DNA from 2 places in the Bacillus sp. D48C genome. Region 2 is predicted to be linked to the other one. Evidence: riboswitches for the same ligand, from Rfam matches in the RefSeq annotation. Region 2 holds a riboswitch; the other holds the start of a gene.
What was found. Region 2 has a riboswitch for FMN ahead of ACLBXA_RS15640 (ECF transporter S component). Riboswitches for the same ligand answer to the same signal wherever they lie in the genome.
Positions count from the first base shown of each region.

Region 1: it holds a riboswitch for FMN, as region 2 does, so the genes downstream of both, ribD (bifunctional diaminohydroxyphosphoribosylaminopyrimidine deaminase/5-amino-6-(5-phosphoribosylamino)uracil reductase RibD) here and ACLBXA_RS15640 (ECF transporter S component) in region 2, are expected to answer to the same signal.

Region 1 is NZ_JBKFAQ010000001.1:728,015-739,692, forward strand. It holds gene ribBA (bifunctional 3,4-dihydroxy-2-butanone 4-phosphate synthase/GTP cyclohydrolase II) at 1-328, opposite strand, end outside; gene ribE (riboflavin synthase) at 341-985, opposite strand; gene ribD (bifunctional diaminohydroxyphosphoribosylaminopyrimidine deaminase/5-amino-6-(5-phosphoribosylamino)uracil reductase RibD) at 967-2,079, opposite strand; FMN riboswitch at 2,385-2,528, opposite strand; gene ACLBXA_RS03955 (CDGSH iron-sulfur domain-containing protein) at 2,719-2,925, opposite strand; gene ACLBXA_RS03960 (DUF2552 family protein) at 3,065-3,310, shown strand; gene ACLBXA_RS03965 (alpha/beta hydrolase) at 3,321-4,244, opposite strand; gene ACLBXA_RS03970 (GNAT family N-acetyltransferase) at 4,326-4,808, shown strand; gene ACLBXA_RS03975 (LacI family DNA-binding transcriptional regulator) at 4,908-5,771, shown strand; gene ACLBXA_RS03980 (Na+/H+ antiporter family protein) at 5,796-7,115, opposite strand; gene ACLBXA_RS03985 (alpha/beta fold hydrolase) at 7,247-8,245, opposite strand; gene ACLBXA_RS03990 (ribbon-helix-helix domain-containing protein) at 8,367-8,843, shown strand; gene ACLBXA_RS03995 (bifunctional metallophosphatase/5'-nucleotidase) at 8,968-10,557, opposite strand; gene ACLBXA_RS04000 (YqkE family protein) at 10,758-11,021, shown strand; gene ACLBXA_RS04005 (GrpB family protein) at 11,088-11,612, shown strand.
Region 2 is NZ_JBKFAQ010000005.1:283,776-295,453, reverse strand. It holds gene ACLBXA_RS15695 (DUF3961 domain-containing protein) at 1-162, opposite strand, end outside; gene ACLBXA_RS15690 (hypothetical protein) at 257-466, opposite strand; gene gudB (NAD-specific glutamate dehydrogenase) at 547-1,833, opposite strand; gene ACLBXA_RS15680 (genetic competence negative regulator) at 2,145-2,753, opposite strand; gene ACLBXA_RS15675 (MerR family transcriptional regulator) at 2,831-3,706, opposite strand; gene ACLBXA_RS15670 (metallophosphoesterase) at 3,706-4,482, opposite strand; gene ACLBXA_RS15665 (LysM peptidoglycan-binding domain-containing protein) at 4,550-5,029, opposite strand; gene ACLBXA_RS15660 (CPBP family intramembrane glutamic endopeptidase) at 5,052-5,615, opposite strand; gene recQ (ATP-dependent DNA helicase RecQ) at 5,615-7,144, opposite strand; gene ACLBXA_RS15650 (helix-turn-helix domain-containing protein) at 7,134-8,195, opposite strand; gene ACLBXA_RS15645 (ferredoxin) at 8,495-8,743, shown strand; gene ACLBXA_RS15640 (ECF transporter S component) at 8,863-9,441, opposite strand; FMN riboswitch at 9,604-9,743, opposite strand; gene ACLBXA_RS15635 (hypothetical protein) at 9,992-10,678, shown strand; gene ACLBXA_RS15630 (peptidoglycan DD-metalloendopeptidase family protein) at 10,832-11,446, opposite strand; gene ACLBXA_RS15625 (cob(I)yrinic acid a,c-diamide adenosyltransferase) at 11,531-11,678, opposite strand, start outside.

The DNA of each region.
Region 1 (11,678 bases), on a different contig from region 2:
ACAATTCTTGTATCGTAGTTGCACGTTCGTGAGCGCTAATCCCTGTTGTTGTAGAAACATGGTCAATGCTCACTGTAAACGCAGTATGATGTGAATCTGTATTATGAGATACCATTGGTTCTAATTGTAGACGTTCTGCGTATCCTTCCGTAATCGGTACACAAACGAGACCACGACCATGTGTAATCATAAAATTAATTGTTTCCGGTGTAATGTACTCTGCTAAAGCAATAAAGTCGCCTTCATTTTCTCGGTTTTCATCATCACATACGATAACGACTTTACCTTGTTTTAAATCTTCTAGAGCTTCTTCAATACGATGAAACATTGTGCTTCCCCCTTATAGAAATCCGTTTTCTTGTAAAAAACTTTCGGTCATTGAACCTACTCGTTTTGCAGGTTTAGTAATAAAGCGTTCGATATATTTACCAATCATGTCACACTCAATATTTACGATATCTCCGGCATTTTTTTCTCCAATGACAGATTCGCTTACTGTGTGCGGGATGAGTGAAATCGTTATGGAAGCTTCGTCTATATCAAATATCGTTAAACTCGTTCCATCAACAGCAATGGACCCTTTATGCAAACAATAGTGTAGCAATTCATCAGAAATTGCTATTTTATAATAGACGGCATTGTAATGTTGTTTTTTAGTTAAAATCGTTCCGATGCCATCAATGTGTCCTGAAACGAAATGTCCACCGAATCTTCCATTTGCAGACATTGCCCGCTCTAAATTTACTTTAGAGTGGGGTTTAAGCATGCGAAGCGATGTCGACTGCATCGTTTCAGGCATTGCATCAACTGTAAATGAAGTAGTTGTAAAGTTTGTTACAGTTAAGCAAATACCGTTAACTGCGATACTATCACCTAAGTGAACATCTGATAAAATTTTCTTTGCATGAATCGTTAATTTCATCGCTTCTCCGCTTTGTTGCATGTTTGCTATCGTTCCTAATTCTTCTACAATTCCTGTAAACATTCCGTCACCTCGTTTCGGGCATTCGCAACGATTTTTATATCATCACCAATTTGTTTCATCTCTTGAATTTTCAAGGAAAGCGCATCTTGTAATTTTGAAAAACCATTTCCTCCAAATAAAGTAGGAGCATCTTTTCCACCAATTAATTTCGGGCTTATATAGGTTACAATTTCATTGAAATTGTTTGTTTTTAAGAAACTTGCATGAATTGATTGGCCACCTTCAACGAATAGAGAAAGAATTTGTTTCTCTCCAAGAAAGGAAAGAAGGTCCTCGATTTCTATATGCTTCGTTTCCATTTGGAATATAGCTATATTTTTAGAATTATAAGAAGATATCTTCTCTTTCTTTACATCCTTACCGACAATAATCCATGTCGGTGCTAAACCATCTGTTATAACATGAGAAGATGGTGGCGTTCGTAAATGGGTATCTAAAACAACGCGAATAGGATGTTTCCCACCATTTGGAATTCTTGTTGTTAAATGAGGATTATCAGCTATAACTGTATTCACTCCAACAAGAATTGCATCATGTGTATGGCGATATTGGTGAACATCAGCACGTGCTTCTTCACCTGTAATCCACTTACTTTCACCAGTTACAGTTGCTATTTTTCCATCTAAGCTCATCGCTGTTTTGATTGTTACAAAAGGGCGTTTCGTTTTCATGTAGTGAAAAAAGTAGCGATTTAATAAAACTGCTTCTGCTTCAAGAACACCGGTAGTTACTTCAATTCTAGCTTCCTCTAATCTTCTTTTTCCGTTACCAGAAACGAGCGGATTACAATCGAGAGTAGCAATTACCACACGCTTAACTCCTTTTTCGATGAGCAATTCACAACAAGGTGGTGTTTTTCCAAAGTGGCTACACGGTTCCAGTGTTACATAAACGGTAGCGTCTTTGGCGTTCTGACTAGCCATTTGAAGGGCATGAACTTCTGCGTGTTCTTCACCAGCTCGTAAATGAGCCCCCATACCAACGATGTTTCCATCTTTTACAACAACAGCACCAACCATAGGATTTGGACTTGTTTGTCCTGATGTTCCTTCTGCTAACTGCAGGGCAATCCTCATATATTCTTGATCTGTCATTTTCTTCACCTCTCCTAAAAAAATCAAAAAACCCCAAGGATTTAATATCCTTGGGGTTTGGGAGACGTGATTTCTAGAAATATAGTTTGAATACGAAAGCATAGGAAAGAAACCTAACGATAATTGATATTTCTGCATAAGGAAAAAACCTAGCAAAATATCGAATTTTTAAACGCTAGTTGTCTCTTTTTATTTCAGTATAAAAAATAAGTATAGAAAATTAAACATATATAAAGAATCAAAATGAATCTTTAAAAATATGCATACTGAAATAAAAGTGTATTCACTATATAAAAAACTAGAAACATATCCTTCTCCCATCCAGACTATACTGTCGGCCCTAGAGTTTCACTAGATCCACCGTTTTCGAGTTGAAAACGGGTCACGGACTTAGAAGTTTTCACTTCATCACCGCCGGTTGGGAATTTCACCCGACCCCGAAGGATGCTGTTTGCTCAAATTATAGCACAAAAAAAATAAAAGGCTAGTAAAAAATATTCGAATGTGAAGAATTGTGTGAAAATATATGTGGGCTGGAATGGAAATAAAAGTATTAGAAGTGTTGTAAGGAGAAGGGATATAACGGAGTTGCTAAAAAGAAAAAACATGCACAAAAAAATGTGCATGTCACATGTAAAATTATTCTGCCTCTGGTGCTCTAACAACAGACTCGAATTTACCTTTATGCGAAGCGTCGCAATAAGGCATATTTTTTGATAAACCACAACGGCATAAAGAAAATGCCGGTTTTGCTGGGAATACATTCCCTTGTGAGTCGACTAATTCCACGTCCCCTGTAACGCGAAAAGAGCCATTATCATTTACTTTAATTTGTACTTTTGCCAACGTTATCCCTCCTTCCCAAACGCTTAATTTCATCATATAATCAAGGGAAGTGCTTGACAATATAAAAAGAGCACTTTGTTTGAGAAAGAAGAGAGTGTTATAATAGTTTTCATAACTGACTAGAGTAAGGTGACGAGAGATGGATAAACAATTACATACATTACGAAACATTGCAAATGAGCGCACGTGGGCATCATTTTTGAATGATAATCATCCATATAGTTTGTTACATTGGTCCATTGCAGGTGTAGGGCAAGAGGCAAAGGATGTTTGGTTACTTCAAGATGAAGTAACATTTCAAACGACAGAATTCCCAACGTTAGATGATGCAATGCAATGGATTTCTGAAAATATGGAACAAGTTACAGACGTTTTAGCGCAATAAAAAAACAGGCTTATGCAAGCCTGTTTTTTGTTTCTTTCACATATGTGTTTAAAAATTGATCGATGGCTGCTTCGTACTCTTCTTTATTTTCGTTATAAGAGCAAGCGTGTGCACCACGTTCTGCAATATAAAGTTGTTTATTGTTTTCTTTTGCTTCATATAGTGATTTCGTCATATCAGCTAAAATATAATCATCATCTTTACTATGAATAAAGAGGACGGGATTGTTAATATTTTTTATACAATCAATTGGTGAAACTTCGCGAATCGTATAACCGTCACGCACTTTTAAAAAAGCATTTGCTAAAGGTAATAAAGGCCATTTTGGTAAATGGAATTCAACCTTTAAACGGTGCTGTAATTGTCCGTGAAAATCAGAGAAAGGACAATCTGCAATATAGAAATCAGCACCATCTTCTACAAGTCCTGCGTATTGAAGAAGTGTTGCAGCTCCCATAGATTCACCATGAATACCGAGTGTTATATTTGTTCCAAAGCGACTTTTTAGCCAGTCAACTATAGATTTTAAATCATGTTTTTCATAGTATCCATAGCTTGTTGTTTTTCCGCCAGTTTTACCATGACGACGATGATCATAAATAACGACATTATACCCTCTGTTTAAAAATAACCTTGCATATTTTACAGAGTTCATTTTATTTACAGTTACGCCGTGACAAAAAATCATAAACTTATTGGAATGACCAGCAGGAATGTAATAGCCGTGAAGATCATATCCGAATTGTGAAGGAATATGAATTTCTTCTTTATGAAGAGCATCAAAATCTTCTATACGAAAATGTTTTTTCGTTTCTCTTTCGAGTACTTCTTCCTCTGTTTTTTTCTTTAAATACATCACTTTATTTGTAAAGAAAATCCCAAGGGCTGTTATCGCACCTAGTACAGTAAACAATGCTGCAAAAAAACGTTTCATACTTTACCTCATCCTCCAAATACCGTTACATGTGATACACTTATATTGTATCACAATGATATAAAAGGGGAGAAATAGGAAATGGTGCATATACAAAAAATTACGCCAACGATGAAAGAAACAATTCGAATGTTTATGTGTGAGAACTGGGGAAGTTCATTGATGGTTTCACGTGGTAAGGGGCATCAATTAGAAGAGTTGCCAGGATTTGTTGCGTTTTCTAATGACAGAATAATCGGAATTATAACGTATGAAGTGACTGGAAATATGTGTGAAATTATATCGTTAGATAGTATTGAAGAAAGAAAAGGAATAGGGAAGAAGCTTGTGGATTGTGTATTGCAAGTTGCAGAAGAAGAACGGTGCAGGCAGGTTTGTCTTATTACAACAAATGATAATATGAATGCGTTACGATTTTACCAAAAACGTAATTTTGTAATGACTAATTTATATGTGAATGCGGTAGAGGAGGCACGAAAAATAAAGAAAGAAATTCCACGTATTGGATATGATAATATCCCAATTTTACATGAAATTCAGTTGGAGTATCGTTTAGTGAAATGATGTAACAATTTTCAGAAATATGAGTTATTAATCTTGACGGATAGTGTAATTTAGGTTACCGTAAAATTGTAATCTATTACCATATTAAGGGGTGACGATGTGGCAACTATACGTGATGTTGCAAAATTGGCAGGTGTTTCAGTCGCAACCGTTTCACGAGTTATTAATGAAAAAGGATATGTTCATGAGGACACAGTAAAACAAGTAAAGGAAGCAATTGAAGAATTACGTTATAGGCCAAACAGTGCAGCGAAGCCACTATTTAAAGAGAATTCAACGATAATTGCATTACTTGTAGATAATCTATATGACCCATCAAACATCACTTTGCTACATTGTATTGAGGAAATAGCATATAAAGAAGGATATCAAATCATTGTTTGTAATATAGAGAATAAAGATAGATACATATATATGTTGAAGGAGAATAACGTTGCAGGTGTTATTTTAACAAAATCCGTTTTTAAAAGTATAGGAGAAATTCCATTTCCGTTTGTTGTGATTGATGAGCAACAATCACATGGAAATTATTATGAAAGTGGACAGAGGGCTGTTTCTTTATTAAAAGAGAAAGGGTGTCACTTTCTTGCATATTTCGGTGAGGGAGAAGAAAGTGAAGAAATGGAAGATCATATAGCAGGTTTTTTAGATACTGTTTGGGATGAAGGAATCTCTTATCGAGAAGAATGTGTACAAGGGTATACAAATAAACAGTTTATTACATTATTGCGAAACAATCCGTATATAGATGGAATTGTAACCTCAAGTGATCAGATTGCTATTGAGTTAATTCGGTCAGCAAGATTTGTAAATATACATGTACCAGATAAATTAAAAATTGTTGGACCGAATGGGAGCATAGAGTGTGAATGGATAGGTTCATCACTACCGGCAATTGAAAGCTATGTCAAAGATAACGGAAAAGTAGCTTTTCAACAATTAAAAGGAAAAATAAAAAAGTAAAAGGTGCGTTTTATACGCACCTTTTTATAATGTAATTGCGGCAATAAAGCCAAATATAAGTAACGGTATATTGTAATGTAGAAAAGTGGGTACACATGTATCCCATATATGATGGTGCTGACCATCAGCATTTAAACCGGATGTTGGTCCGAGGGTACTATCTGATGCTGGAGATCCTGCGTCACCTAGCGCTCCGGCTGTACCAATAATTGCAATTGTAGCCATCGGACTAAATCCAAGCTGAATGCACAGAGGTACAAAAATTGTTGTTAAGATAGGGATGGTTGAAAAGGATGAACCAATTCCCATCGTAACGAGAAGTCCAATAACAAGCATAAGAAATGCAGCGAGTGGTTTGTTATTTCCGATTATATGTGCACTCGTTTGCACCAGAGATTCAACATGTCCTGTTTTTCGAAGAACAGCGCCGAATCCAGCGGCAGCAATCATAACAAAGCCAATAAAGGACATCATACGCATTCCGCTTGTTAATATCGCATCTGCTTCTTTAAGTGGTAGACTACCACTTACTGATAAGACGATAATACCTGCTAAAGCACCGAAAATCATTGATTCTGTTGTTAATTGAACAGTTAATGTAGCAATGATAGATAATAACCCGAAAGTAATGCTACGTTTTGTATAGGGAACGATCTCATTTTCGGTAGTATGAATTTGTTCTGTTTCATACGTACGAGGTTTTCGGTACGTAATGAATACCGCTACACATAATCCAATAATCATACCGAGTGCTGGAATAGTCATTGCTTTTGGAATAAGTGTGACATCAAATGTAAGACCGCTTTGCGCAGCGTTGGTTTGCAATACGTCATGATAAATTTTTCCGAACCCTGCAGGGATCCACATATAAGGAGTAATTAATCCAAATGTAATAATACACGTGACAAGTCTTCGATCCACTTTCAGCTCATTTAATACTTTTAAAAGTGCTGGAATTAAGATGGGGATGAAAGCAATGTGAACAGGAATCACATTTTGTGAGAAACAAGCCATCGTTAAAATAATGAATAAAATAAGTATTTTAGAATAAACTTGTTTTTTCGTGTCTTGTTCATTGCCAATCCATTTTAATGCAGTTTGAATCATAGCATCTGGAAGTCCTGTTTTGGAAAGGGAAATAGCGAAACCACCAAGCATTGCATAACTTAAAGCGATTGGAGCACTGTTTCCAAGACCAGTTGTAAAAGTGTTAATCGTTTCTGAAATACCGAGTCCGCCGATAATTCCGCCTGTTAAAGCTCCAACAATGATGGCGACAATGACCTGGACACGTAACAAACTAAGCAATAGCATAATTGCTACTGCGACGAGTACAGCGTTCATAATAAATGTAATCTCCCTAAATTTTTATTCTGTTAAGACAAGTAAATATGAAACATTTTGCTATGTTTATACATACTTGCGACATATTATTATAAAATGTTTTCTATGAAATGTAAAAGAGCCTTTTGTTACTAATGCTGAAAAGCTAGCTCTTGTTTAATTGATTGCAAAGAATTGGCGAATAATTCTGGTTCTTCTAGATCAGGAGAATGTGCTGAATTTGGGAACCAAATCATTTTTTTTATAGGCGCTTCAATAATATCGCAATATTCCTGAACGAGTGCATAAGGAGTTTGATAATCATAGCGACCAGAACAAAAATAAACTGGAATAGATAAACTTGAGATAGAAGAAAAGAAATCGATTGTCAGCATTTCTTCCCATAAAACGCCAGATTTTAAATTTCCTGCGAGAAACTTGAACCAATCTAATAGCGTATATTCAGGAGAAAAGAAACCTTTTCGTATGAAAGAAAAGGAAGATCCGTTTTGGATTGCTCCTCCGAATGTGCCAAGCCACTTTCTTTGAATAATAAGACGTCTCATATCTAAAAATGGTGGTTTTCCTAATTTTAAAAGGGAAGTTAATGCTTTTTTATGATCATGTTTTTTTGCAGAACTAATTAAATGTTGATATAGCAATTCTTCATTTTGTTTCATATGTACAATTTGCCCAATACCGATGTAAGCCTCGATATACTTTGGATATTGATGTGCTATGTTAAGCCCAATAATACTTCCCCAAGAATGACCAGCGAGAAATAGTTTTTGTTTGTTGAACCTTTTAAGTGCATATTGAATCACTTCTTTTGCATCGGAAACGAATTGTTCAATTGTAAAATTTGCTCCGAAATCTTTCATTGAAAAAGATTTACCCGCCCCGCGCTGATCCCAATTAATAACAATAAAGTGCTTCTCTAATTCTTTTTGAAAATGACGAATAAATCCGATTTGTGCCATGCCGGGTCCACCATGGCAGCATAATAAAATAGGCTGCTCTACGTTTTGCCCACGCATAAGGAGAGTTTGTTTTCGATTATTAATCATAACGCTTTCTATCGTAGCGATACTATTAGGAATGAGTTGTTTGTTTTCAGTATAGAACTGAGGGGTATAGCTACGCAAAAGCATATTGAAAACCTCCTTTTGTGAAATCGTATGAATCGCACAGGCTATTCATTTTGCATATACTGTTAGAAAATCATTGTAACATACCATACTAGTGTCATTTCAACACGGGAGGAGGGAAATTGTGACGATTGGAGAAATTATAGATGGTTTAAATAGGCGTGAATCCATCGCTATTATAGCAAAACGTCTTGAAATAAGCCCGTATACATTATCGAAGAAATTAAGATTGATTGGATACGAATATGATGGAGAGCAGAAGAAACGTATTTTTGTAGGAGATGGAGAAGAACCACGTCACTTACAACTCCAAGAAGCGACCGCCCTTCAATATGAGAAAACAGATTATCAATTATTAATTTATGAGCAATTACAAAGTATTTATGAATTATTAAGAAGAAGAGAAGAAGTAATTGCACCAATTATGAGTAAAAGTACAGAGAAAAAGAGACGCACCTTTTCTATTAATACAGAAATATTAGCAAGATTGGACCTTATATCAGAATCGAAAGGAATTCAAAAATCTAAAATTGTAGAAGAGGCGTTGCAACAATTTTTACAGCAATATGAATTTAACAAAACATCACATTTTGATAACTAAAGAAAAGGATACTATGTTCATTGGAAGAACGAGTATCCTTTTTATGATGCATATTACGTATAAATACAGGATTAGTGCAAATCTTTTATGGCGTGAAAAATGAAATTTCTTATTAGAGAAACACTTAATTTACTTTTTGGATTCTTCCATCAATAACTGGCTGAATTGGTTCTTTTAATTGTTTTACGTAATCGACTAACGCTTCAAAGTCGTTTGGACCAGTTTCTGCATTTTTACCATTTTTAAATGATATGAATCCGTCACCGCCAGAAGCTAAGAAAGCATTTGCAACTACGCTATACGTTTTAGATGGAGATAATTCTTCTCCGTTTGTTAAACGTATATTTGTAACTTTTTCACCGTTTGGTTTATTTGCATCCCACGCATATTGAATACCTGAAATTTGAAGCATTCTTGTTGTTCCTTTTTGCCATTGCTGATTTAAAATATCGCGAATGTCTTGACCTGTTAAATCTACTTTAATCAATTGATTTCCAAAAGGTTGAATACCGTATAACTCACCCCACGTAATATCACCAGCATCTAAGTCATTACGAATGCCACCAGGATTCATGAGGGCGATTTGAGTTTGCATCGTTTGACGCTGAGCATCGGCAACTAAATTTCCAAGAGTGGACTCACCAGCATCATTTTGTTTACGGTCGATAGATGCTGTAGATTTTCCGACCACTTCATTTACAAGTGGTGCGATTTTTTCTTTATATTGATCTAGTTTTTTCTTTACTTGTTTATCAGGTTCTACACCTTCATGATACGTTGTAACAACTTCAGCTTTTTTCTTTATAATATCCTTTGTTTTACGATCAATTGTTACATCCACGTCTGAGAAAGCCGTGCCGTAAGAATTTGCTTGGACAATTAGCTTATTATTTACTGTACCATTTACATACGTATGACTATGTCCACCGAAAATAACATCAACTTCTGGGTCTGTTTCATTTGCAATTCGAGTAAGGTCGCCATTTGTTACCCCAGACTCATCGGTTGTTCCACCGACATGAGCAAGAACGACGATAGATTTAACGCCGAGGCGTTTTAATTGTTGTGTTGATTTATTAATTGCTTCTACTTCATCAGTAATTTGTACATTTTTAAGCATCGTAGGCATAACGACATTTGGTGTATCAGTTGTAACAACACCAATGAATCCTACAGGAACACCATCTACCATTTTTACAGTAAATGGTGGTAAAAATAAGCGGCCAGTTGATTTGTTATAGAAGTTAGCAGCTACATAGGGGAAGTTAGCCCCTTTGAAATTCCCTGTTTTTTCATGATATCCACCGTAAATGAGGCGTTTCATTTCATCAATGCCTTCATCAAATTCATGGTTTCCGATTGTACCAACATCAAATTTTAAATCATTTAAAAATTCAATCGTCGGTTCATCCTGTAATAATGCTGAAACTGGTGGACTAGCTCCGACGATATCACCAGCATGTACGAGAAGTGTATTAGGGTTTTGTTTTTTACGTTCTTTTAAATAAGTAGCTAAGTAATCAGCGCCACCAGCTTCTTTATTATTAATTTTTTTAACAGTATCTAGTTGTCCATGGAAATCATTAATACCAAGCATTTGTACGTCTATGTAGCGGTTTTGTTCAGCTGGATTCTGAGATGGGGGAGCGGCAAATACGCTTGAAAAAGTAATAGTGCTTAAAACAGCAACGGCAGGAATAATTTTTTTCCACATAGTTCATTTCTCCTTTTTTATAATCTGACATCATACGACATAATTTTAATAGATTCATAGGATTATAGCTACATAAAAATTTAGTCTTTTCGAAAAATTAACATATTTACAAAAAGTGGATAATAGAGTAAAGACCCTTTTTTATTGTCGATTGCATCGTGTATCTACTATAATGGAGAAAAAAGTAAAAGGTGAGTAGCATGAAGAAAAAGAAACAAAGACAAATGCAAAGACAATCGCAAGTGAATCCACCAAAGAAAGAAACACTTACATTAGGCGATCAATTAAATGATTCACTCATGCAACAATTAAAGAGTAAGAAGAAAGAGTTGCAAGTGAGAGAAGAGGAAAAAGAGGCAGCTGAACTGGAAAGAAAGCGCAAAGAACAAAAAGAACGTGAAAAGAATAAATCATTTGAAGAACTGCTAAGTGAAAGTAACCTTACTTGGAAAGACTTTAAATAATAAAAAAATGATCAGTGAAATTCACTGATCATTTTTTGACGAGCTTGTAAGAAAAGGGGAGTTATTATGAGGAAAATTGTAGTTGTTCCGCATGAAAATCATTGGAGTGAAAAATTTCAAATGGAGGCTGAAAGATTAAAAACAGCGATGCCAGAAACGGTGAAAATTCATCATATTGGAAGTACGTCAGTGCCAGGACTGGCAGCTAAACCTATTATTGATATGATCATGGAAGTAGAAAGTATTGAAAGGGTAGATAGGTGGAATGAACGATTTATAGAGCTTGGTTACATCGTAAAAGGGGAAAATGGTATTTCAGGACGCCGATTTTTTATCCATGGAACGGAAGAAAAACGTTTGTATCATTTACACGTGTTTGAAAAAGGAAATCCAGAGATAGTAAGGCATTTAGCATTTCGTGATTATATGATGGCTCATTGTGAAGAAGCAGAGGCATATGCAACCTTAAAGAAAGAATTGGCCGAAAAGTATACATATGATGGCACGTTATATACGGAAGGGGAAAATGAGTTTGTGCGCAATGTGGATGAAAAAGCGAAAGAATGGAGAGAAAATAACGTGAATAAATGAGTTCACGTTATTTTTTAGCTATATAAAAGTGTTATGTAAACTGTACGTATGTTTTGACTTTTGGGA
Region 2 (11,678 bases):
ACCGTAAAACCAAACACAATCTTCTTTCGTATCTAAACCGAAAAATTTATTTACCGATTGTAATAATGTGCCACGCTTGCTTTGTTTGTTTCGTAATACTTCCACTCGCTCTACAACATCTGCTGGCATCATAAATCTTTGGTCTACTGTCATTTTCATCATTTATCTCTCCTTAAAATCATTTCCGTTTTGTTTATCTAAGGAGAGTATAGCACGTTTGTTCGTATAGAACAAGTGTTCTTTTTTTATTTTTATTTTATTTTTCAGCAAGCCAAGTAAAAATTGAGATTACAACGGCAATAATCGGCCCTACTACAACCACACCAAATATCAAAAACAGTAGCCCTTCCCCGAACATTCTAACGGTACTTACTTTTCGAGCTTTCATCGTTCTTGCAAGTTCTCCCTCTAACCTCTTAACCTTTTCTTCTAATTGTTCTACTCGTTCCAGCATTTCATTTTCCATATATAACACCTCATTTAATACTTCAACAAAAAAACGTGATTCCCTCGAAAGGAAATCACGTTTTCTCAAGATATAATATTTTATACCCAACCTCTGAAGCGGCTTGCTTCAGCCATTTTACGAACACCAACCATGTACGCCGCTAAGCGCATGTTCACTTTACGAACTTGTGCTGTTTCATAAATAGAATCAAATGATCTTACCATTACTTTTTCTAAACGTTGTTCTACTTCTTCTTCAGTCCAGTAGTATCCTTGGTTATTTTGTACCCACTCAAAGTAAGATACTGTTACACCACCAGCACTTGCTAACACGTCTGGAACAAGTAAAATTCCGCGATCTGTTAAAATTTTAGTCGCTTCTAATGTTGTTGGACCATTTGCAGCTTCAACAACGATTTTCGCTTTAATATCATTAGCATTTTCTTCTGTAATTTGGTTCTCAATTGCAGCTGGAACTAAAATATCGCAATCAAGTTCTAACAATTCTTTATTTGAAATTGTATTGTTAAATAGCTTTGTTACTGTACCGAAGCTATCACGACGGTCTAATAAATAATCAATATCTAATCCGTTTGGATCATGTAACGCACCGTAAGCATCTGAGATTGCAATAACTTTCGCACCTGCATCATGCATAAATTTAGCTAAGAAGCTACCAGCATTACCGAACCCTTGGACAACAACGCGTGCACCCTTAATATCAATGCCACGTTTTTTCGCAGCTTCACGAATACAAATTGTTACACCTTTCGCTGTTGCTGTTTCACGGCCATGTGATCCACCTAATACAAGCGGTTTACCTGTAATAAATCCTGGTGAATTAAATTCATCAATACGGCTATACTCATCCATCATCCATGCCATAATTTGAGAGTTTGTGAATACATCTGGAGCTGGAATATCTTTCGTCGGACCTACGATTTGGCTAATTGCTCGTACATAACCGCGGCTTAATCTTTCTAACTCACGGAATGACATTTCACGTGGATCACAGATAATTCCACCCTTACCTCCACCATATGGTAAATCAACAATACCACATTTTAAACTCATCCAGATTGAAAGTGCTTTCACTTCATTTTCTGTTACATTCGGATGGAAGCGAATTCCACCTTTCGTTGGACCAACAGCATCATTATGTTGTGCACGATACCCTGTAAATATTTTAACAGTCCCGTCATCCATACGAACTGGTATTTTCACTGTCATCATACGAATTGGTTCTTTTAATAATTCATATACTTCGTTTGGATAACCCAATTTTTCTAACGCTTCACTAATAACAATTTGTGTTGAATTCAATAGTTCAAAATGTTGTTCCCTTTGTTGTTGTGTTTTTGTTTGAGTTCCCTTTTCGGCTACCATAGTAAGTAAACCCCCTGTAATTTCACTTGTTTAGTAAACCTTCATTGCCTAGTATACACCCTTAAATTTGGAATGCAATAGAAAACGCTAACAAATATATACAAACTATTTTCTGTTGCAAGCGTTTTCACTATTATTATAGTCCTTTTATTACTTTTAGAAAAGTAAAATACTTAAATATTTAAATATTTTTTATTTTACTCAAACATACTCCCATAAAACTGCATATTTTATTTTAAAAAAGTATGTTGGAGTATTTACAATCATCCCTTCCCTTATCCAAATAAAAACAAAACCTCAGCTATGTTGTATTAGCTGAGGTTTTGTTTTTTCACAAAGTAATTGTGTATTTGTTCTATCGCATTAAAATCCATTAATTCTTTACCGTACTCCATGATGCGATAAATAGTTGCGGTAGACGGATTACCGTATTCCGCTAAAATAGCTATAAAATCCGCCTTTAACAATTGAATTTGTTCCTCTTCTTCCATCCAAAGATAGAAGCGCTTATCCCACGTATATAGCTTTCCGCCAGTTACACCAAGGTTATATAAGCGATTCGACAGGTTAATTATGTCATCTAGCGTAGCAAACTCATATAATATATGCTCACTTTCATCTAGAGTCACTTGCATTTCAATAAACTCGTCACGAAACTCATCATCTGTATCCATTTCTTGATTTTCTTTCGTTACAATTACAACCATCCCTTGTGCTTGTAGAGAAAATACTTCAACTGCAATCGGACCATCTGCTTCAAATCCTAATTCCTTATTTGCTTCTTGCATCATATCACGAAATAATTGCTGTACTTTCGGCGCATTTCTCCATAAATCTTCTTTCGTTAATCCTCGTTCAGATAAATCATCAAATGTTAGAAAAATTTTTATCTTATTGTAATTTAATCGTTCCAGCCTCATCTCATACCCTCCCTACGTAACCAATGCATCTAATTTTTATTATATGAAATAGAAAATAGATGGTTCTTTTCGAACAACTATTCCGACATTTTTAACCATTCATCCCATTCTTCTTTTGTCTCACCAATTAAGGTTGTTTCAATGTCCAACTGGTTTAGAACGCCTAGCTTTCCGATAAAGCCAACAGAAAGAGATTCCCTTTTTTCTTGTAATAAATTTATAAAGTTCATCGTCTTTTTCATTTCTTGTTCGTCAGCACAAGATACAAATACATATTTCGGCTGTATTTCTTCTACCGCTGACAACATACCATCTTCAGCTAAGCTTGTCCTAATATATATCGCCTCATATCCTTTTAAGCGTAAATACGTTGAAAAAATAAATCCTTGCAATGCATTCTTTTCTAACACAATAACTTTGTGTAAAGAGGAAAACATTGAGGCATTGTGATACACCATTCCTAGACGCGTTTGTAAAAATGATAGTGCATATTGGAATTGCGCCATTGAAATCTCATTATTATTTTTTGACATTAATAAATTGTCTGTCACTCGAAGAACGATACTGGCAACAACCTTCTCTGTTGAATATATACTAAAAGCTTCGTTTAATAATGCAGTAATTGTAATTTCATCAAATTTTAACAAAGCTTGTAGCAAATCGTCCACTAAAACAACTTCTTTATCGAAAGGTATCTCTTTTTGAACTGTACTCTGCAAACGATTCTCTTCTAATAACTGAACTGCTTGTCCAATCATCATACCGGAAGAAACTTTTTCCATTAACCATTTTAAAATTTGAATATGTTCTTCTGTATATAAACGATGCCCAGCTTGATTCCGCTTTGGGGCAATAATTTGATATCGTCTTTCCCATGCACGAAGCGTACTCGGCTGAACTCCAATTATATTCGAAACAGCTTTTATATTATATTTCCCACTAAGAGTTGGCATCATTTCCCTCCGCACAATGTAATGATATGTGTTTGAGCAGGTGCTCGGAAACGAAGTGGTATCAATGTTGTTCCGTACCCATTACTAACAAAGAGAATCGTATTCAAATGGTTATATACGCCACCTTTTAAATATTTTTTAGATGGGAATAATCGGATTTGTCCCCCATGCGTATGTCCACTTAATACAAGTGAAATCTGCTCATTTCCAGACATCTTTTTTATTATATCAGGGTTGTGACTAACTAAGATACGAAAACCTTCTTCTTTACAATCCGCCAATGCCAAATCTAGACGATCACGGTGCAATCCAACATCATCTATACCGAGCAAACAAATTCTCTCTCCTAATTCAGACTCAAATACCACTCTTGTATTATCTAAAACTTTTACGTTATTTTCTAATAATAACGCATCTAATTCATGATATTCTATCTCATAATCATTGTTTCCCCACACAAAATATACAGGAGCTATCTCTCTTAACTTTTGGATATTCGCAGAGATTTTTGATAAAGAGACACCTTTCTCTGCTAAATCTCCTCCGATAATTACTAGATCTACTTTTCCTTTTACTTGTTCAATTAACAAATTCGAAATAACTCTTCTATGAATATCAGAAATAAAAAACACATTTACTTTTTGAAAACTTTTCGGAAATTCTTTAAATACTAAAGTATGTTCCAACACCGTATTACGCGTTGCTTCTTTATACATCACAAGAAGTAATAAAATCCCCATGCCTATGAGAGTACTGAATAATATAATCCATATCATATTTTTTACTCCCCTCCTCATAAAGATAATCCTAGGCTTTTATAACAAATTGTGATCGCCTAATTCACTAGCTCTCTTGCTTTGTGGATTTATCTTTTATCGGAATTTTTAATTCTTGCCCTGCACTCACTTCATCTTCTTGCAAGTTATTATACTTTTTAATGACTTCAATCCCATTTTCATCCGAAAAATATTGCTTCGCTATACTTTCTAAAGTTTCTCCCTCTTTCACAGTATGCGTTATCGCTTTTTCAGACTGTTTCTGTGAATCAGATTTAGCTGAATCAAAGAAGATTACTTCAAACGCACTTTTCCCGGCATTATTACTATCGCCCTTCACCTGAATATATTTATCCGTATACCACAAAATACTAATTGGCAGCAGAATGAATAGAAATGTTAAAACCCGGACGAAAATGTGATTTATTTTAAACTTTTGTTTTTTCTCTTTATTTCTATGAATTTCACTACGCGGCGGTAAACTTTCTTTTTCTTCCACTCGCTCAACTTCTAATTCCTCTTCAAAATCAGGAATTCGTTTCCTCATGTTGTTCACCACCACCTTCCATTTATTTTCTTAATTGGAGTCCCATTATAAAATCAACAAGAAAGTGTGCAAAGATTGTTATAAACAAATTCCCTGTCCATTCAAATACATAACCAAAGACAAAACTAATGAAACAGACGAAACAAAACAAAAATGGCTTTGTTATATAACGAATATGTAACACTGCAAATACTAAACTCGCAATTACAATTCCAAAATGAGTCTGCACTACACCTCTAAATAAAAATTCTTCTGCAAAACCGATTACGAACGTAATAACGAGTAAATGTAGAACCGACATTCCTCGAAACATCTTATCGTTAATACCACCATCATCAAACCAAGACTCTGGAAACACTCGCATTGCAACATAATCTAATAACACAATACCAATCGCTAACAAACCACCTATAATAAGTATAGATACTGGTTCCCATTTCCATAAATTAAACACTTCTTTTACATCTTGAAATAATATATATGCTAGTAAACAGCCAATACCGATAATAATTAACTGTGTTATATATAGATTCAGCCTTATTTCCTGCGGACTCATATCTTCAACATTATGCCTTTGAATGTTCATCATTCCTCCATCTTTTCTAGGCCGAAAAGCTTTTGTAACTCTGTTTCCCAATTATAGTCGAAATCCGATTGTTGCGCTCGTCTTTTTTTATAATCTTCTTTTGTAATACCGCAATAATCGCAGCAATTATTTAACTCTTTCTCTTTCCTATAACCGAACTGTTGCAGCACATATTCACGTCTACATCCTTTAACTCGTATCCATGACTTCATATTTTCTAATTCACTATATTTATTACGCAACCTTATTTCTACTTCAGCTATTAATCGGTTCATAATTTCATCTGACAAACCCTCTAATAATAATCTTCGTTGTTGTATAATTCCAACCTGTTCGAGATGATAACGAACGAAACGCCAATATTGCTCATTAAATCTTGCTGCATTATAACAAATTTCTTCTACATCTTCTATTGGTAATTCTTTCGTTTGAAACATTCTTTCTTGTAGTAAAGAAAATAAAAATTGTATTTGCGACTTACTTGGCAATTCATCCTCAATGATTGAAAGTGGTAAATCATGATCCAACGGACTACACAATAAAATAGCTATACTCGGTTTGCCATCTCTTCCAGCTCTTCCGATTTCTTGTAAGTAAGAAGCTATATTAGTTGGATAATGAAAATGAATAATATATTGCGTATTCGCCTTATTTACCCCCATACCAAATGCACTTGTACATATTACAAGCTGCAATTGATCGTTCATAAACTGCTGTTGAATTAACATACGCTCTTCATGTTCCATACCACCATGATAAAAAGCTACACCAGTAACACCTTTCCCTCTCAAGTATTCCGTTAACCTTTCTGTCCACGCTCTACTTGAACAATATACAATCCCCGGCCCTTGTAAATACATCACCTGCTCCAAAAGCGCCTCTTTCTTTTCTTCTATCGTCTCTACAAATTGCACCTCCATTGCAATATTAGGACGGTCAATAGAGTATACATGTTCCGCGGCACCCTTTAAATTTAAACTGTCTGCGATATCTTGCAGTACCCCTTTTGTCGCTGTGGCTGTCAATGCTAACACTGTAGGAGAACCAATATTTTCAATAACTACATTTAGTTTCTTATAGTCCGGTCTAAAATCATAACCCCATTGAGAAATACAATGAGCCTCATCAACAACAAATAATGAAATATGAATTTTCTTCAATTCCCTAATTAATAACTCCGACTGTAACATCTCTGGTGAAACAAAAATAAATTTATATGAAGATAATTTTTTCATCGCTTCTCTTTTTTCATTTAATGTCCGAAAACTATTAAATGCTATCACTCGGTTTTTCACAACATACTTTAATTGTGTCACTTGATCTTCCATTAAAGATAATAACGGCGATACAACAAGCACTGTTCCTTCTCGCATAAGCCCCGGAAACTGATAGCACATAGACTTTCCTCTTCCAGTCGGAAGCATTGCTATCACATCTTTTCCTTCTAATAAATCTGTAATAACTCCTTTTTGACCTGGACGAAATTCAGAATATCCAAACCACTTATATAAATATTCTTCAAGTTTCATTTACACCCTCCATCCGCGCTAATACAAGACGAACTTCAAAATAAGAGATATCTTCTCCAATCGCTTGTTTCAAAACACGTAACTTCCGCGTTTGCAATGCTTCAATTACTTTTATTACTTTGTCTATCTTTTCTTTTTCCATAAACATTTCAATAGAAAAATCTTTTTCTCGCAAAGCAATTTCAACAAAATGATCTTCTATCGTTGCAACCTTCAAATTCCGAATCGTTGCTATTTCTTCTAAAGAACGCCCTTGTCTCCAAAAATTATATGTTTTTTTCGTGGATAAACTAAATAGTTCAGCTCTCTCATTTGGATAAGATATAATTTCAGCTAATAGCGGAAATTCATTTTCTTTATCACGAACTTCTTGTATAAAGAAATGCATTGTACCCCAAAATAAAAAATACACCCTGAACATATCTTGTTTCGTAATTTCTGCTAATTGTTGCAATGTACAACCAATCCGTTCATAACCCGTTAGTCGATATGTTACAATCGTCGCTTCTATCGCATTACTTTTTTCTAAAAGATTATGTACTTCCGTCCACAGTTTTCTCGCCAATTCACTTCTCTTATATGGCCTTCCTGTTAGAAAACGTTTCACCCACATCATTATTTCTGTATCTTGTTGAATCGGGATAAACTTAGTATTATTCTGTTGTAAATTTGATATAGTTTGAATAATCAATGACAATCTTTTCCAAAATGTTTCACCTAATTCTCCATAATGTAAACCATGCAAATGCGCTGGAAAAGCATAAACTTCCTCCCATTTATGTAACTGCGTTTTACCCTTAGGTGTTAACACATATGTATTTTCATGTATTTCTTGAATAAAATCTGCTTGCAACAACTTTACAACTTCACCATCATAGTCATTTCTATTTAATGATTTATATATTCCGAACAAAAAAGAAATTCTAAACATATTTCCATCTTGTAAAGTTTGCGAAGAACGTTTGCCCTTTAGTAAATAATAAATAGATGAAACGGTTCTTTCACCATTCAATTGTTTTAAACAATGCAACAAAGTATATTGTATTTGCATGACCGCTTCCACCTTCCAATCTTAACTTCATTCTTTTCAGTACAATTACACTATCTACTGTCGCTCATTAAACTTATCATAATAAGAACTATATACTTGTATATATTCTATTGTATCAAACGAAATCATATTTACGTATTTTGAAAATCTTATGACATAATTCAAAAATAAGTTGACACTCTAATTGATAAGCATTATCATTATAATTTTATGTTGAAAAGTTTTACAAACCGTTTTACAATAAGGTTATAATTTTTATGGCAAGCTTTTCACATACATATTATCAGGAGGGAAAAAAGATGGCAAAATATACAATCGTTGATAAAGATACTTGTATTGCATGTGGTGCTTGTGGCGCTGCTGCACCAGACATTTATGACTATGATGATGAAGGTATTGCATTTGTAACATTAGACGATAACCAAGGTATCGTTGAAATTCCAGATGTATTAATTGAAGATATGATGGATGCATTCGAAGGCTGTCCAACTGACTCAATTAAAGTTGCTGACGAATCATTCGACGGAGACGCTTTAAAATTTGAATAGTCTTTTATTAACTTCAAAAAATGCCCCTCATATTGATGAGGGGCATTTTTTGTATCTAAATTTTATTTTCCTTAATAAAAAACCATTAGTAGTTCCACACTACTAATGGTTTATATATATTATGCATTTTTCATTTTTGCAAACACCCATACTTTCAGGCGTGAGAATAATGCCACAAATACAATTGTTACAACAATTCCTTTAATTAAATTAAATGGTAAGATTGCCGTTACAACCGTTGTTCTTATAGCTTCGCTAGACATAGCTGGTGAATTTAAAAACCAAGTGTACGCCGGGAATATGATGATGTAGTTTAATACACTCATAATAAGTGCCATTGTAATTGTCCCTAGCATTAACCCTGTCGTTAAACTCTTCACAGTACGATACTTTCTAAATAAGAAAGCTGCTGGTCCAATAAATAAACATCCTGCAATAAAGTTTGCAATTTCTCCAACTGGTACTCCCGTTAAACTTCCTTGAATCCCGTAATGTAAAATGTTCTTTATTGCCTCTACAATCACTCCAGCTACTGGTCCAAAGATAATTGCTGCAATTAGAGCTGGTACATCACTAAAATCAATTTTCAAAAATGGCGGAAGCCCTGGGAACGGGAAATCTAACATCATTAGTAAATATGCAATACTACTTAGCATCGCTACACTCACCATCTGCACCACACTGTTTTTTTGTTTCATCTTTCTCTCTCCTTTTCCATCGATCTTCTCATGGAAAGTGGAAAGGTTCTGCTATGCCTATTTTTTCATAGAACGAAAAAACCCTTTGTGTTTTACACAAAGGGAGAATTTAAGGCACATCAAACAGACGTTCAAATCCATATCTTTTTTGAACGCTTGAACCTCCATCTTCTCCCATCCAGACTGTACTGTCGGCTTTGGAATCACACCAAATCCTGCCTTAACGGCTCGCGGGCTTAGAACAAAATCATAAATAGTTCATCACCGCCGGTCGGGATTTTCACCCTGCCCCGAAGATAGACCGATATTCTATTTTCCCCTTCATTATACAACAACCTCATAACATTGTGAACAAAAAAATTGTAACTTATTTAAAATTAGTTATTTATTTTTCGTAACAATAAATAAATTGCGAGATATTTTACAATACAATCCATATTTTTTATTATTCGGCATTTCTCTTTTGAATTACCTAGTCATATATAATTAAAAGTGATAAGATATTGAATTGTTAAGATAAGAACATTTTCTGAGTTATGGAGGAAATGTCATGAAAAAAGAAAAGAGACATTCTATTCGAGAAGCAATGAAAAAAAACTTAAGAAAAGAATACTTTTACTTAAAAAAAGAATTACTTTTCTACTGCCCAATTGATTTAGGCACATTCTCAAACGAGACATACTATGCTACTTTCGATGAAGATGGCATCAGTATTTATCAGTATGATAAAAAAACAGAAAGTAAATTAAAATTGTGTGAGCGTCATCCGTGGAAAAGTTGGAGTAAAGTGAAGATTGATCACTATTTGACAACTTCTCAATTTATTTTTCAGGGTGAGCGAAATTGGATCTTATCCCTTTTTCAAAAAGGAAAAGAAGCTCAAAGAATTATTGAAGAGCATACATCTTTACAAACAGAAGTTGTTTCCCGCTCTTTCTTAAAAAAACTTCCTGGTTTTCGTTCTAATACACCACTGAATAAATACATCGGTAGCATTTGTTACACTGCACTTATTGCATTTTTATTAAAATGGATGATTCCATTTCAAGCACCACAAATCGCCCTGTATTCTATTTCGATTGGTTGTATGCTTCTTGGCCTACTTTGTTTGACAATCGGTTTAATTGAACCGACTATCGTACTGTTTCGAACAAAAGAGAAAACAAGAACAAAAGTTTTTTACTTATATAGCTATTTAGCTATTTCTGGATTTATATGTGTCTTTATTTTTTGGTAAAAGAAGCCGTCCCAAAATAAATTTTGGGACGGTTTTCTTTTAGATATAAATACTCTAATTCACTCAATACTTCTAGCAGAAGCGCCCATATAATTTCATTTACATTGAACCTTATTTAAGAATATTCAAAGTTTAATTTTTGAGACGTTACCTTTACTTAACATATAATTGTTGATTAGGATAAATTAGCTCTTGCTGCAATCCATTTTTTTCTTTAATTTCCTTAAGTGTCATACTAAATTTCCGTGCAATACTAACTAAAGTATCCCCTTTTTGTACGACATATAATGATGAAGAAACAACTTCATTTCTTTGTTCACTTAAAACAAGCAATGGGTTCATCGCATTCTTTTTCGCCATCGTCCATCTTCCTTGATGAAGTTCTAGATGTAAGTGTGCACCTCGCGATTCTCCCGTGTTCCCTACTTCTCCAATTTTTTCACCTTTTGAAATATAATCTCCTTGACCCACATATCTCTTATTTAAATGTGCATATACAGCCTCATATTCTCCGTGTTTAATAAATACAACATTTCCATAACTACTTGAATAATAAGACTTCGTTACCTTACCATCTTGGATAGCTGCCACAGGCGTTCCAATCGGTGCAGCTACATCAATACCATAGTGTTTTCCATGCCTTGTCCCAAAATAATCACTTATCTGACCTTCAACAGGCCATGTCCATCGATTTTCTTCTGCATAAACATGTAATTGAGATACAAACAGTATACTCAATAACATGACTCCGCATTTTAAAACTTTCATATACATCCTCCGTTTTCTAATTACCACCATACCTTCTCTATTTTGGTATATTACAGAAAAAAGTATACAAAAAAAGAAAGTGAATTACTCCACTTCCTTCTCTTTCTTATCACGAAAAACTAATGCACTACGGTTATACTCCACATCTTTCACTTGTAATCGGGCATTTATTACTCTAGCTACTGCAAATAAATAGTCAGATAATCTATTTACATACTTTAGAACAACTTCA